2 regions of the Streptomyces sp. NPDC048671 genome follow, and region 1 is predicted to be linked to the other one. Evidence: riboswitches for the same ligand, from Rfam matches in the RefSeq annotation. Region 1 holds a riboswitch; the other holds the start of a gene.
What was found. A riboswitch is a leader RNA that binds a small molecule or an ion and turns the genes downstream of it on or off. The one in region 1 is predicted to bind S-adenosylmethionine.
Positions count from the first base shown of each region.

Region 1 (7,788 bases):
ACGAGGTCCGCGACGGCGACACTGAGGTCAAGGTCGGGCAGCCGGTCGAGCAGCACCTCGATACCGGTACGCGCGATGGTCTCGGCGATCTCCTGAGCGGGGAAGGGGCACCGGTACTCGCCGTGACTGAAGGCGAGATGCGCGCCGTTGCCCCCTTGGGCGGAGCCGCCGGGACCGGACAGGCTCTGCCGGATCAGCGGATCGGTGTTGGCGGCGCCGAGACCGAGCAGCAGCATGTCCCCCGCCCTGATCCGCTGCCCGCCGAGCTGGGTGTCCCGGGCGGCCCAGCGTCCGGCGAGGATCTGCGTCGGCGCGTCCTCCCAGAGCACCTCGTTCATGGCCTCGGCCACGCTGCGCCGCCCGCCCGCCATCGATTCGGCGAACTCTTCCTCGGTAAGCATCAGCCGCAGCGAGTTACTGATCCAGTCGGCGGTGGTGAGGTGCCCGGCGGCCGTGATGGCCATCAGGTCGAGCATGTACTCCTCGTCGGTGAAGGCCTCGGGGAAGGCGAGCATCCGGGAGGTGACGTCGTCCCCGGGCTCGGCACGCTTGGCGGCGACCAGCCGCTGCATGTGCTCCCCGAAACGCAGATGGGCCGCCTGCGCCCCCGGACCGCCGTCGGCCAGGTCCTTCAACACCTGGGCGATATCGGCGCCTTCGCCATCGGGGAACCCGACCAGCCGCGCGAGGACGAGCACGGGTAAGGGCTCGCAGAAGTCGGCGACGAGGTCGGCGGTACCCCGGCTGCACACGGCGTCGATCAGCCGGTCGGCCAACTCCTCGCAGTGGTTGCGGATCTCGAACGGGTCGGCCCCTTCGAGGGCGGGTCCGACCATCCGGGCGTGCCTTCGGTGCTCGTCCCCCGCACTGAAGTAGATGGACGGCAGCGGCCGCCCGACCATGGGCAGCAGCGGCCAGTCATCGGGGATGTGCTCCCACTGGTTCCACAGGCCGACATCGCGCGGGAACAGCTCGCCGTCGCTGGTTACTTGATGGAGCTCGCGGTATCCGATGACCAGCCAGGCGGGGAACCCGCCCGGCAGTTCCACGGGGACGACCGGCCCGTGATCACGGCGCATGACGCGGTAGACGGCCTGCGGCTCGGTCTGGAACGAGGGCCCGCTGAGCGGCACGGCCCCCGGCCTCGCGCGTGCGGGGCACGCCGGAGGGGGCGAGGCGGGCTCGGGCCGTGCGGAGGATGGGCGCGTCATCGTCCTGACTCCTGTGGGCGGAAGCTTCACGCGTCACGATCGTGCGATCAACGCACGCCCACTATAAGGATTTTATGTGATGCCACGGCGGTCAACGGCGATCAAATGTGCAGCAGGAGCGAAGCAACCGGCCGACATCTCAACACAATTGGCCAACATCTTCAGGTACCGCCCCCGGCCGCCCCGAGCCGGAGGGTGGCCGAGCGCGCCCGAAAGAACAGCCAGAACGAACAGAACAGATGGAACGAACAGAACAGACAGAACCTGAGCGCGCGCCCGGACAAACCCGGACTACGACTGCCCGGAACCCTGGACGCCGCACAACTTCCCGCCCTCGAACGCGACGTTGACGATTCCGGCGACCGGGCCGTCGCCGTCCACCAGCTTCAGCGCGTGCCACCGGGACAGCCAGTACACGCGTCCGCGGTGACGGGCGAGCGACTCCCGCAGCACGTCCGGAGAGTGCGTCCAGACCGCTGGAAGGCCGCCCGCGTAGTCGAACGCGGCACGCAGTTCGACCCATCCGTCGTCCCGGACGTCACCGGCGCTCAGCAGTATCTCGACGGCCTGACCGGGTTCCTGCCGGCACTTCTTGGCATGGATCCAGTGCACCTGATGGCCTGCGGCGTACCGGTCGCAGCCGTCGCTCCGCACGGAGCCGTTCTGGGTGAGATGACGCAGCATGGTGAGTCCCGCCTTCCGGGGATGATGGACCCCGAGCGCTCTGCACCGCGGTCCGCTGTTCCCCGTACCTCGCGCACGGGGCAGGTCGTCACCCGGAGCACCCGCAGCGGAGCGGGGTGCCGTCCAGCCAGCCGGGGCTGCGCGCTGGAACTCATGACCCGATGAAAACCCTAACGCACCCGTGGGGCGGACCCCGACGGGCGGCGCCACACAGTCGACGGGTGGTCAGGGACGGCACCGGAACGGCCCGAACCCGGCCCGGACCCGACCCGATCCCCCGGCCCTCCCCTGCCGCCCCTGCCACCCTGACGGCGGCCCGATCAGCCGGTGACGAAGCCTGGGTCGCTCGTTCCGGCCTCGCCCGTCTCGATGTGCCCGGCGAACCGCCGAAGGAACGTGGCGTCCGCGTCCGAGACCACCGTGATGTCGTACCAGCGCTTGCTGCCCCGCAGGTCAACGGTGTGCTTCACGGTCGCACCCGGACGCACCGCGAAGGTCTGCACCCCGCCGCCGTAGGTGTCCGCGATGCGCACGGTCAGCTGGACAGTCCCCGTTCCGGCATGGGTGAGAGTCAGGTCGAGCCCTGCGCTCGACGGGTCATGACGTGCGGTCACCTCCGGCCCTGCCGCCTTTCCGGGCCCCCGGAAGGCGCGCAGGAACCCGTTCGGACCGTGCACGGTGAGGTCGGTCACGTCCTTGGAGTAGGCCGTGTTCCAACTGTCGGAGAGCGACTTGCCCGCCTCGGTGGTGTAGGTCCAGGGCCCGTCTGTGCGGTTCGCCGACGTCACCAGGAACTGCGCCCCGGCCGCGTCGCCGCCGCTGAAGGTCAGCTGGTACTTCCCGGAGGCCGGGTCGGCCGCCCCGTCCACGAGGGGCGCGTACCGCAGTGGCCGGGTGGGCCGCGAGCCGGGCTCCTGCTTCGGCGCACTGCCGGAGACCGGCGGCACCGGTACGTAGTCGGGGTGGCGGTCGCCGTCCGGCGGCGCGTATCCGTCCGTGGAGGGCAGCGAGACGGGTGCGGTGTCGGTACGGCTGAAGTCGAAGGCCGAGGTGAGATCGCCGCAGACCGTGCGCCGCCAGGGGGAGATGTTGGGCTCGTGCACACCGAAGCGCTCCTCCATGAACCGGATGACGGAGGTGTGGTCGAAGACCTCCGAGCACGAGAACCCGCCGGTGCTCCACGGGGACACGACCGTCATGGGCACGCGCTGGCCGAGGCCGTAGGGCCCGGCCGCGTAACGGATGTCGCCGGGGAAGTGGTCGGCGGAGGTGTCCACGGTGGAGAGCCCCTGCGCGGCCCCGGACGGTACGAACGGCGGCACGACGTGGTCGAAGAATCCGTCGTTCTCGTCGTAGGTGACGAAGAGGGCGGTCCGGCCCCACACCTCCGGGTCGGAGGTCAGTGCGTCCAGCACCCGCGAGATGTACCAGGCACCGTAATTGGCGGGCCAGTTGGGGTGCTCGCTGTAGGCCTCCGGCGAGACGATCCACGAGACCTCGGGGAGCGTCCCGGCCCGGACATCGGCCTTCAGGTCATCGAGGAGCCCGTCACCGTTCTTGACGTCGGTACCGGTGCGCGCCTTGTCGAAGAGGGGGTCGCCGGGCTCGGCATCACGATAACTGTTGAAGTAAAGAAGCGAGTTGTCGCCGTAGTTCCCCCGATAGGCATCGTCGATCCACCCCCAGGAGCCGGCGGCGTCGAGCCCGTCACCGATGTCCTGGTAGACCTTCCACGACACCCCGGCCTCCTCCAGCCGCTCGGGGTAGGTCTTCCAGCCGTACCCCGCCTCGTCGTTGCCCAGCACGGGCCCGCCGCCGGTGCCGTCGTTGCCCGTGTACCCGCTCCACAGGTAGTAGCGGTTCGGGTCGGTCGAGCCGAGGAACGAGCAGTGGTAGGCGTCGCAGACGGTGAAGGCGTCGGCGAGCGCGTAGTGGAACGGGATGTCCTCACGGTTGAGGTGCGCCATCGTCGTAGCGGTCTTGGCCGGAACCCACTGGTCGTACGCGCCCTTGTTCAACGCCCGGTGACCGCCGGCCCAGTCGTGGTTCAGGTCCTGGAGGAACTGCAGCCCGAGATCGTCGGCCGGCGGCCGGAACGGCAGCACTTCCTTGCCGAGGACGTCCTTCTGGTGCCAGACCGGCTTCCCACTGGGCAACGTGACCGGACGCGGGTCACCGAAGCCACGCACACCCTTCATCGTGCCGAAGTAGTGATCGAAGGAACGATTCTCCTGCATCAGTACGACGATGTGCTCGACGTCCTTGAGCGTGCCCGTACGGCCCTTCGCGGGCAGTGACGCGGCACGGGCGATGCTGCTCGACAAAGAGGAGAAGGCGATCGCGCCTCCGGCGAGCTGGAGGAGACGGCGACGGTTCAGTTCTGCCATGAGTGAGGGCCTCTGTGGGGTGAGGAGACGTAAGGGCGAAAGCGACTGGAGTGTTCCAGAATCGCTATGCCCCATGGAAGACCCTTGCAGTGTGCACACAGTGGCATTCGGCCGAACAATCGGAGACGGGACGGTCCGGACTCCCGTTCGCGGCCCGGACCGTGGCCTCCGCCGCCGCGTCCGGGCACGCCTGAATGATGCGAACCGGAGCTGGACTGCGAGGTCGGCGTGCCGGCCTGTCGGCACGCCGGCGAAAGAGAGCGCGACCGGGCCGGTTTGCCGTGAGCGATTCCGGAAAGACGCGGAAGGCCAACTGCCCCTCAGGAAAGCGATGTTGCCTATGCGTGCAAGATCCGTACGTACCTCCGGCATCCTGACCGCGGCCCTGCTGCTCTCGGCCGCCGCGGTCGCCCCGTCGGCCGGCGCGGCCGTCCGGGACACGGCCGGACCACCGACCGGTGACGGTGGCGCCCCGCACTGCACAGTGAACGCGACGTCCGGCAGCGAGCGTTGTTACCGGACGTTCACGGAGGCCATCGAGGCCGCCAGCGGAGGCCGGATCACCGGGGCACCACTGTCCGCGACCGAAGCGGTGCGCAGTGACGCGTTCAACGCCCGAATGGCCGACCAGGCACAGGACGGAGTCATCCAGGGGACCTTCTTCGAGGACGAGCAGTACGGAGGCGCGTCCCTGACCATCTGGGGCGCCGAGCCGTGCGTGAAGGACGGCTGGATCAACTTCCAGTTCGACCTCGGGGACGACTGGAAGAACCGCATCTCCTCCTTGCAGCCGTGGGGCGGCTGCGCACTCTGGCTCTACCCCGAGCCGGGACTGAACGGTGACCGGGACGGCCCGTTCGAGGAGAACAGCGCCGCCATCGGGTCGTTCATGAACGACCGCGCCCAGTCCATCGGCTTCAGCTGACCCCCGGCCCCACCGGGCGCTCACGCCCTCCCTCCCCCCACACAGACACGATCACCCCCCACGGAGATCACCCATGACAGTGAAAATCCGGCTTCCCCTGCTTCTGGCGGCGCTCGTGACCGCCGGCAGCGCCGTCCTGAGCGCTCCGGGCACCGCGCTCGCCGAGGACCAGCCCACCATCCGTGAACTGCTCGACAAGTGCGACAACGGGACCGACAGCTGTGTCTTCCACCCCGACGGGGCAGCCGAGATATCGATGGGCGAGTCCCACCAGGTAGGCGACTCCGCCTTCAACTGCACCCCGGACAGCCAGACCACCACCGTCGGCTGGTCGGACACGACAGGCGAGTCCAACAGCGTCGGCGTCTCCCTGACCGCGGAGTACGGCTTCTCACTCGTGTTCAAGATGAGCATTACGGCCACCTACGGGCACACGTGGGAGAGCTCACACACCGAGTCGGAGCTGACGGCCGTGAACGTCCGGCCGGGCGAGGTCGGCTGGGTGACCCGCGAGGCCCAGATGCAGCACGTCAGCGGAACGTACGAGCTGCACTTCCCTGACCGCTTCTACGGCCACTACTACTGGTACGCACCCTTCGACGCGACGGGCCCGATGCCGGACGCGCCGAGCACCAAGACGCAGCACACCCGGGCGATGACCGATCAGGAGAAGTCGGAACACTGCGGCTGACAGCGCCCAGCGCGCGTCTGCCCGGCCGGAGGCCCGCCGCAAGCCCCTCCCGACCTCGGACGGGAGGGGCTTGCGGGGCTTGCGGGGCTGGAGCTCCGCAAGCGCCAAGGAAGCCTGTCCCCCCCCTTCCCGGCCGGAACACCCGCCCAGCCCGCCCAACCCGCACTACCGTCACTCCCCGCTGTTCCTCAACTTCGCTGCGAAGCCGCCATCCGGTGAGGAATCATGCGGATCATGGCTCAGCTCGAAGCGCGCGAAGTGCCGCTGCACAAAGTCTTCTGCAGTGACTACGACTTCCGGATCCCCGACTATCAGCGCCCCTACGCATGGCAGCCCGAACAGGCCCAGCAACTCCTCGCCGACCTTGAGGAAGCTCTTCTGAGAGGTGACGGGGAGCCCTACTTCCTGGGCTCTCTGGTGCTCGTCAAGGACAGCCGATCCGCCGGGGCCGACGTCATCGACGGCCAGCAACGTCTGACGACCTTGACCATCCTGCTGGCCGTGTTGCGGGATCTGGCGCAGCAGCCCGACGTGGTGACCAATCTCGTGGCGATGATCTCCGAGCCCGGGAACACGGTCCTGGGGCTGAAGGCCAAACCCCGGCTCAGCCTTCGCCCCCGAGACGCCGACTTCTTCCACCAGCACGTCCAGACCGCCGGTTCCATCGGCACGCTCCTGAAGCTGAACCCCCACAACCTCAGGACGGACGCGCAGAGAGCCGTCCAGGCGAACGCACTGGCCCTGCACACCGCCCTGGCCTCCTGGAGCGACGAGCAGCGTCTCTCGCTGTGCAAGCTGATGGGGGTCCAGACCTTCCTTGTCGCGGTCAGCACCCCTGACCTGGACAGCGCCCACCGGATTTTCAGTGTCATGAACTCCCGGGGCCTTGACCTGTCGCCCGCCGACATCTTCAAGGCCCAGATCATCGGAGAGATCGACGAGGAGGTCTCGGAGACGTACGCCAGGCGGTGGGAGGACTCCGAGGAGAGCCTTGGCCGCGAGGACTTCTCCGACCTCTTCTCCCACATCCGCATGATTTTCTCCGGCGAGCGGGCACGACAGGAACTGCTCAAGGAGTTCCAGAGCCAGGTCCTGGTTCACTACAAGGGCGGGCGGGCCAAGGAGTTCGTGGACCAGGTACTCGTTCCGTACGCCGAGGCGTCCGCGGTGATCCGCGACAAGGCGTACGCGGCCGGAGACGGATCACCGCAGATCAACCAGTGGTTCCGCAGACTCCTTCTGCTGGACAACAACGACTGGTGGCCGGCCGCGCTCTGGGCCCTGCGGTACCACGGGGACGATCCGGCGTGGCTGGGTTCGTTCTTCCGGTCGCTGGAGCGTCTCGCGGCAAGCATGTTCGTCCGACGTATTTACACCACTCCCCGTGTGCTCCGCTTCGCCGAGCTGCTGAGTGAGCTGACCGCCGGCCAGGGCCTCGAAGCCCCGGCCTTCCTGCTGACCGAGACCGAGCGGGCCGAGACACTGCGCCGGCTCGACGGCGAGGTCTATCACGAGTTGAGGTCGCGGCGGTACATCCTGCTGCGGCTCGACGAGTTGGTGTCCGAGGACGACATCGTGGCGACCTACGACGCTCCGCGCATCACGGTCGAGCATGTGCTCCCCCAGAACCCCGACCCCCAGTCGCAATGGCATGCGGACTTCACCGCGAACGAACGCGCTCTGTGGACGCACCGGCTGGCCAACCTGGTGCTGCTCAGCCGTGCGAAGAACTCCCAGGTCCAGAACCTCGACTTCACCGCCAAGAAGGAGCGGTACCTCAAGCGGGGCGTCATTACGTTCCCCCTGACCACACAGGTACTGGGTCAGGACACCTGGACGCCGGAGCACCTGGAGAAGCGCCAGGCGGAACTCCTCGGCCTGCTCGCCGAG
Region 1 is NZ_JBVJHB010000002.1:439,899-447,686, forward strand. It holds gene ACZ6S6_RS06390 (cytochrome P450) at 1-1,211, opposite strand, end outside; gene ACZ6S6_RS06395 (hypothetical protein) at 1,503-1,895, opposite strand; SAM riboswitch class IV at 1,945-2,054, opposite strand; gene ACZ6S6_RS06400 (phosphocholine-specific phospholipase C) at 2,216-4,282, opposite strand; gene ACZ6S6_RS06405 (hypothetical protein) at 4,623-5,207, shown strand; gene ACZ6S6_RS06410 (hypothetical protein) at 5,281-5,898, shown strand; gene ACZ6S6_RS06415 (DUF262 domain-containing protein) at 6,133-7,788, shown strand, end outside.

Region 2 (7,788 bases), on a different contig from region 1:
GTCACCTTCACCACCTGCCCCGAGTGCGAGGGCACCCGGCTCAGCGAGGGCGCCAGGTCCTCGAAGATCAAGCGGATCAACATCGCCGACGCCTGCGCGATGCAGACCAGCGATCTGGCCGCCTGGGTCCGGGGCCTCGACGAACCCTCGGTGGCACCGCTGCTCACCGCGCTGGGGCAGACCCTCGACTCGTTCGTGGAGATCGGACTCGGCTACCTCGCGCTCGACCGGCCGTCGGGAACGCTGTCGGGGGGCGAGGCGCAGCGCGTCAAGATGATCCGGCACCTCGGGTCCTCGCTCACCGACACCACCTATGTCTTCGACGAGCCCACCGCGGGCCTGCACCCCCACGACATCCAGCGGATGAACAACCTGCTGCTGCGCCTGCGGGACAAGGGCAACACGGTGCTCGTCGTGGAGCACAAGCCGGAGACGATCGCGATCGCCGACCACATCGTCGACCTGGGCCCCGGCGCCGGAACCGCGGGCGGAACCGTCTGCTTCGAGGGCACCGTCGAGGGGCTGCGGGCCGGGGACACCGTCACAGGCCGCCATTTCGACGACCGGGCGACCCTCAAGGACACCCTGCGCAAGCCCACCGGCGCGCTGGAGATCCGCGGCGCGAAGGCGAACAACCTGCGCGGCGTCGACGTCGACATCCCGCTCGGGGTCCTCGCCGTCGTCACCGGGGTCGCCGGTTCCGGCAAGAGCTCGCTGATCCACGGCTCGGTCTCGGGCCTGGACGGGGTGGTGTCGATCGATCAGGGCGCGATCCGCGGCTCGCGACGGAGCAACCCCGCGACGTACACCGGGCTGCTCGACCCGATCCGCAAGGCGTTCGCCAGGGCCAACGACGTGAAGCCGGCGCTGTTCAGCGCCAACTCCGAGGGCGCCTGCCCCGGTTGCAACGGCGCAGGCGTCATCTACAGCGACCTTGCGATGATGGCGGGTGTCTCCACCGTCTGCGAGGAGTGCGAGGGGAAGCGGTTCCAGGCCTCGGTGCTCGAATACCACCTCGGTGGCCGCGACATCAGCGAGGTGCTCGCGATGTCGGTGACCGAGGCCGAGGAGTTCTTCGGCGACGGCAAGGCCCACAATCCGGCCGCGCACCGCGTCCTGGGCAGGCTCGCCGATGTCGGGCTCGGCTACCTCAGCATCGGCCAGCCGCTGACCACCCTGTCCGGCGGTGAGCGGCAACGGCTCAAGCTGGCGACGCACATGGGCGAGAAGGGCGGCATCTACATCCTCGACGAACCGACCACCGGCCTCCACCTCGCTGACGTCGAGCAACTGCTCGGCCTGCTCGACCGGCTCGTGGACTCCGGCAAGTCGGTCATCGTGATCGAGCACCACCAGGCGGTCATGGCGCACGCCGACTGGATCGTCGACCTCGGCCCCGGCGCCGGCCACGACGGCGGCAGGCTCGTCTTCGAGGGCACGCCCGCCGACCTCGTCGCCGACCGCTCCACCCTCACCGGCGAGCACCTCGCGGCCTACGTCGGCGCCTGAGGGAGGCGTTGCCCGAGGTGCTGACCAGTACGTTGCGTTGAACGAGGCGCGACCGGGGCCTTGAACGAGGGGCCGACCGCGGCGTTGACCGGGGCCCTCGCCGGGGCCCCGGTACGTCCGGCTACGCGGGCCGGCGGCCGTCGTCCTGCTCCGGCGTGTCGGGGAAGGCGGGATGGTCGCGGAGGCGGCTCACGTACTCCCGGAGCCGGGGACGGTCGCCCAGGGTGGCCGGGCCGAGACGGACGAGCGCCACCCACAGGTCCACATCCGCGGCCGTCAGTTCCTCGCCCAGTACGTGGGGCCGCAGGGCGAGGCGGTGATTCAGCAGGTCCAGCGCCGCCGATCGCTCCGAGGGCGCGGCGGCCGGGGTGACGTCCCGGTCCAGCAGGTCACGGAGGGCGTCGATGTCCGCGGTGAGGTCCGGCGGGCGCAGAGCGGAGGGGCAGGCCTCGTCATGGCCGGACAGCAGGCCCGCGAGGTCGCGCAGGATGTCCGGGGTGTGGTTGCTGACGATGCGTCCGCTCCACCGGTCGCACAGCGCGGGCGCCGTCAGCGGTCCGTCGTAGTGGTGCATCGTGGCCTCGTAAGCGCTGCGCAGTGAGGCGAACGCGGCCGGTGTCTCGGCGGGGTGCCCCAGGAGTGTGGTGGCGACCGAGTCCTTGAGGCCGAGCAGGCCGAGAGTGATCGAGACGCGGAGCGAGCGCGGACAACTCGCCGACAGGAAAAGCTCGTAGCGGTGCGGTGCCGGGTAGAAGCCGCCGGCCAGACCGACGCCGATACGGCTGTGGATACGGGAGGGCTGCACGGCAGCCGCGAGACGAAGGGGCGCGGCGCACGGAACCGGCCCGGAGGAAATCGCGCCGCACGTGAGCGAGTTGCCCGTGCCTGAACTGCGCGAACCGGAGCTGCGTGAAGTGGGCTTACGTGAACTGGAACTGCGCGAAGCTGTCTCGGGCATGACTCTCCTATGGGAATCCCGGTGGGAATCCCTGCGGGAACGAGGAAGCCACCGCCGCCTTGTGGGCACCAGCGGCCGGATGTGGACTGACTGCGCTCTCGTACCGGTCCGGACTGGATCGAGCGGTCCGGTACGCGTCCGGAGTTTTCCGGGCTAGTAAGCGCTGGAGACACGCAGCAGATCGATGTGCAGGCGCCTCGTCAAGCCGTTCCTGGACAATTCCCACCGGTTCCGACTTCGGGGCTCGCGAGACGCGAGGCCACGCTTGTCCCGCCGCACCGGCGGGACCCGGTCGTCACCCGGGGCACCCCGTCGCGGTGGAAGGGTTGCCTGCCAGCGGGCCGGGGCCGATAACCACCTGAGCAGGGGAATCCCGCACAGGAGGCGCTGACAATCGTGACCGTCCATGTCAGTTTCGGTGCGCCACGTGACGCCGTCAAGAAGGCCGGACGGGCCGTCTCGCCTGGTGGTCACCGGCGTTGACAATTCCTTTCGGGCCGTGCCTAACTTGCGGCGCGGAACGGTCGTGAGCGTCGGCGGGAACCCACGGTGTGCCGGCCGGCAGCCCTCGTACAGCGGTGGGGTGCCCAGGTTCGGACCGGACCGGATGACGTTCGGCAGACGTGTAGGCCCCACGGGGCGGAATGGTGACGGTGAGAGCGATGGACGCAGCTGAGGGGATGGCTGCCTGGCGGTCCCGCGGCCGCGTCCTGCTGCTGTGCGCTGACCGCTCCGTCGACCTGCAGCGCGTCAACAGCGCGCTGTGTACGGTCGCTTCTCGCATTCTCTGTCAAGCCTGACGGCTTTTCGGGCCTCTTCCTTCTGAGCCCCAGCCTTCCGGGCCTCTGTCCTGCGAGTTCCTGACGTCCACCGCTGTCGCGGTGTGCCCTCTCCCCGCCCGGCCCCCGTCCCGTGCCGTGTGCCGCGTCGCGCCGATTCGTCCCCGATCGGTGCGGCGACGCCGCTGTCCGCGGTCCGGGCTGCCCGAATCCGCTGGAGCCCTCCGTGAGTGAATCTCCTGGCATCGCTGTGTCCTCCGGATCAGCGCCGCCCGCCGAGGCGGTCCCCCGCCGCCACCCGCCCGCCGCATCGAAGCCCCTGGCGGCGCAGCGGGTCCTTCCCCTCCTGCGTCCCGGCCGCTGGATCATCACAGCCGTCGTGCTCGTGCTGGTCGCCCAGATCGTCCACGGCCTGGTGACCAATCCCTTCTACCAGTGGGACCGGTTCTCGTACTGGTTCCTGCGGCCCACGATCCTCGAAGGCCTGCTCATCACCCTCGAAGTCGCCGTGTACAGCGCTGCTCTGGGGCTGCTCGGCGGTGTGCTGCTGGCACTGGCCAGGCTCTCGCCGAGCCCGGTGCTGCGCGCGGTCAGCTGGGTCTACACCTGGCTGTTCCGATCGGTGCCGCTGATCGTGGTCCTGCTGTTCCTCTACAACTTCAGCGCGCTCTACCGCACGCTGAGCCTCGGAGTGCCGTTCGGCCCGGCGTTCTTCACCTTCGACGAGTCCCGCCTCGCCACCGACATGGTCGTCGCCGTCATCGGTCTGAGCCTCAATGAGGCGGCGTACGCCTCCGAAGTGGTCCGCGGCGGCATCCTCTCCGTCGACCAGGGCCAGCACGAGGCGGCCTCGGCCCTCGGCCTCCCGAAGCGCTACCAGTTTGCGAAGATCGTCTTTCCGCAGGCCCTGCGCTCCATCACCCCGAACTACGTCAACCAGCTGATCGGCCTGATCAAGGGCACCTCGCTGGTCTTCTACGTCTCGCTGCTCGACCTGTTCGGCTCCGTGCAGAGCATGGGCAGCACCTACCCCGGCGACATCGTGCCGCTGCTGCTGGTGGCCACCGCCTGGTACCTGATTCTCACCAGCGTCGTGTCCGTCATCCAGTTCTACGTCGAGCGGCACTACTCACGGGGCGCGCTGCGCACCCTGCCGCCGACCCCGTTGCAGAAGCTGCGGACCGGCCTCGGTGATCTGCGGGCCCGGGTCCGGAAGGAGACGGCGATATGAGCGCCGAGGCGACCGAGCAGACCGAGGCGGCCAACGGGGTGCTCGCGGTACGTCCCGCCGCGGTCGAGGTGCACGACGTGCACAAGTGGTACGGATCCCAACGCGTCCTGGAAGGCGTGACGCTGACCGTGCGACCCGGCGAGGTCACGGTTGTCCTGGGGCCGTCCGGCTCCGGCAAATCCACGCTCCTGCGGGTGATCAACCACCTGGAGAAGCCCGAGATCGGCCATGTCAGCCTGAACGGCGAGCTGATCGGCGTACGCAGGCACCGCGGTCGCCTCAAGGAGCTGAGCGAGCGGGCCATCCTGGCGCAGCGCGGCCGGATCGGGTTCGTCTTCCAGAACTTCAATCTCTTCCCGCACCTGACCGTGCTGGACAACGTGGCCGCGGCTCCGGTGGCGACCGGAAAGCTCACCAGGCCCGAGGCGCGGGAACTGGCCCGCGGCCTCCTCGCCCGCGTGGGGCTCGCGGACCGGACCGCCGCCTACCCCCGGCAGCTGTCCGGCGGGCAGCAACAGCGCGTGGCCATCGCCCGCGCCCTCGCCCTGCGGCCCGGGGTCATCCTCTTCGACGAGCCGACGTCCGCGCTCGACCCCGAGCTGGTCGGCGAGGTGCTGGCCGTGATCAAGGACCTGGCCGGCAGCGGAACGACCCTCCTGGTCGTCACGCACGAGATCGGGTTCGCCCGTGAGGTCGCCGACCGGGTCGTCTTCATGGACGCGGGCCAAATCGTCGAACAGGGCCCGCCCGAGCAGCTGCTGGACCACCCGCAGCACGCGCGGACCAGGGACTTCCTGAGCAAGGTGCTCTGATCCCGTCACCTCTGATCCCGTCACCTCTGACCCCATCACCTCTGACCCCATCACTCCTTATCCCGGCACCCACTCCACGGCGCGCCCCCGCCCGTACGCCCTCACCGCACCCGACAAGGACAGCCACCATGCGCACCCTCACCCCCTCCATCGGCCTCCGCAGCAGATTCCTCCGCGGCGTCACCGCCTCCGCGGCCGTCGCCTCTCTCGCCGCCGGGCTCGCCGCGTGCGGCGGTGCGGGTGACGCCGCGACCAGGACCGACAGCGCGCCGGCCGGAACGGTCACCGTCGGCGCACTCTCCAACGGCGCCGCCGAGGAGACCGAGCTCAAGGTGCCCGAGGTGAAGTCGATCAGCGCCGGGCTTCCCAAGTCGGTTGCGGAGAAAGGCACGTTGGTGCTCGGCGTGGGCGCGCTGCCGGCCGGGTTCCCTCCTCTGGCCTACGTGGGTGAGGACCAGAAGACCCTCACCGGCGCGGAACCCGACCTCGGCCGGCTGGTCGCCGCGGTCCTCGGGCTCAAGCCGGAGCTGAAGAACTCGACTTGGGAGAACATGTTCGTCGGCATCGACAGCGGCAAGGTCGACGTGGCCCTGTCGAATGTCACCGACACCGAGGAGCGCAAGAAGAAGTACGAGTTCGCCTCCTACCGTGAGGACAACCTCGCCTTCGAGGCACTGAAGAAGAGCACCTGGAACTTCGACGGTGACTACCGCAGCCTGGCCGGCAGGACCGTCGCCGTCAGCGCCGGAACCAACCAGGAGCGGATCCTGCTGGAGTGGAAGGCGAAGCTGGCGAAGGAGGGCAAGCAGCTCACCGTCAAGTACTACCAGGACAACAACGCCACCGCCCTGGCGCTGTCCAGCGGGAAGATCGACATCTCCTTCGGCCCCAATCCGGGTATCGCGTACCACATCACCCAGACCGCGAAGACCCCCACACCGACGCGTAACGCGGGCCAGTTCTCCGGCGCCGGTGCGACGCTCCAGGGGCTCATCGCCGCTACGGCGAAGAAGGGCAGCGGACTGGCGAAGCCCATCGCCGCCGCGATCAACCACCTGATCAAGAACGGGCAGTACGCCAAGTGGCTCGCCGCCTGGAACCTCTCCAACGAGGCCGTCCCCGCCTCCCTGGTCGATCCGCCCGGACTGCCGCTCGACAACGCCTGACCCGCATACGCATCCACGTCCGCATCCACGCCCGCGCCCGCGCCCGTATCAACATCAACGTCCACCTCCACGCCCGCCCATCTGCCGACGGACCGCGCTGTCATGAGCCGGCGCCGTCCCGGCCACCTCCCGGATACGGAGACTCCGCACCGCCATGTCCACCAGCGTCCATCACGCCCCGCCCCCGGTCCCGACGGAACCGCACATCCTGGACAACGCCGCCTGGGCGGCGCTGACCGGTCCGCACGCCGGCTTCGCCGAGCGTGTGGGCCGGGCCGCCCGCTACCCCACGGACATCTCGCCGTTCAGCGCCCTCGCCGACCCCGCCGACCCCCGGGCCTGGGCCGATCTGGCCACACTGGCCGGACCCGGCACCGCCGCCCCGGTCTCCGGAGCCGTGTCGGTGCCCGACGGCTGGACGATCGAGCGCGGCGGCGACGGCGTTCAGCTCGTCGCCACCGCGCTGTACGCCGAACCAGCCCCCGAAGCGGAACGGCTCGGACCCGCCGACGTACCCGAGATCCTCGACCTGGTCGCTCTCACCCGGCCGGGCCCCTTCCTGCCCCGCACCATCGAACTGGGCAGCTACCTGGGCATCCGGGACCGCGGACGGCTGATCGCCCTGGCCGGCGAACGCCTGCGCCCGCCGGGCTGGACGGAGATCAGCGCCGTCTGCACCCACCCGGACCACCGCGGCCATGGCCTGGCCACCCGGCTGGTCCGCGCGGTCGCGGCGGGCATACGGGAACGCGGGGACACCCCCTTCCTCCACGCGGCCGCGAGCAACACCTCCGCGATCCGGCTCTACGAATCGATCGGCTTCACCGTGCGCCGACGCACACGATTCCTGCTCGTGCGCACGCCGGACGGGCAGCCGGAAGCACGGGGACCCGGAGAACGGGGAGCCGGGCACCCGGAAGTACGGGAACCGCAGGAACAAGTAGCCGCACAGCCGGAAGAAACGGCATAGCCGTGCGGTTGTGCATGAGAACGACCGAGCGGCGCCCCGACGGGGACCGCGAGCACCAGGGCGGCGCGGACCCCGGGGTCCGCCGCGCCGGATGGGTGGAGGTGGAGCACATGCGTATGTCTGCCGTGACCCACCGCCGCGCCACGAGCAGCGCCATGCCCAGCCGCCCGCGCCTGTACTCCCGGCAGCACATCGATCTGTTGCGCGTCGCCGGCGCGCTCTGTTGCTCCTGACCCGTTGCCCTCGCAGCCGCTCCCCGCGTCCGGGGGCCGGCTTCTTCGTACGGTCGATCAGGAAGGCACCCCTCTCGTGTCGTCGTCACCCTCCCCTCTGCATCTCGCCGTGGCTCTGGACGGAGCGGGC
Region 2 is NZ_JBVJHB010000004.1:284,810-292,597, reverse strand. It holds gene ACZ6S6_RS10245 (ATP-binding cassette domain-containing protein) at 1-1,509, shown strand, start outside; gene ACZ6S6_RS10240 (glutathione S-transferase C-terminal domain-containing protein) at 1,631-2,314, opposite strand; SAM riboswitch class IV at 2,724-2,869, opposite strand; SAM riboswitch class IV at 2,990-3,097, shown strand; gene ACZ6S6_RS10235 (amino acid ABC transporter permease) at 3,473-4,477, shown strand; gene ACZ6S6_RS10230 (amino acid ABC transporter ATP-binding protein) at 4,474-5,289, shown strand; gene ACZ6S6_RS10225 (ABC transporter substrate-binding protein) at 5,418-6,455, shown strand; gene ACZ6S6_RS10220 (GNAT family N-acetyltransferase) at 6,610-7,425, shown strand; gene ACZ6S6_RS10215 (putative leader peptide) at 7,440-7,658, shown strand; gene ACZ6S6_RS10210 (LLM class flavin-dependent oxidoreductase) at 7,735-7,788, shown strand, end outside.
Region 2: it holds a riboswitch for S-adenosylmethionine, as region 1 does, so the genes downstream of both, ACZ6S6_RS10240 (glutathione S-transferase C-terminal domain-containing protein) here and ACZ6S6_RS06395 (hypothetical protein) in region 1, are expected to answer to the same signal.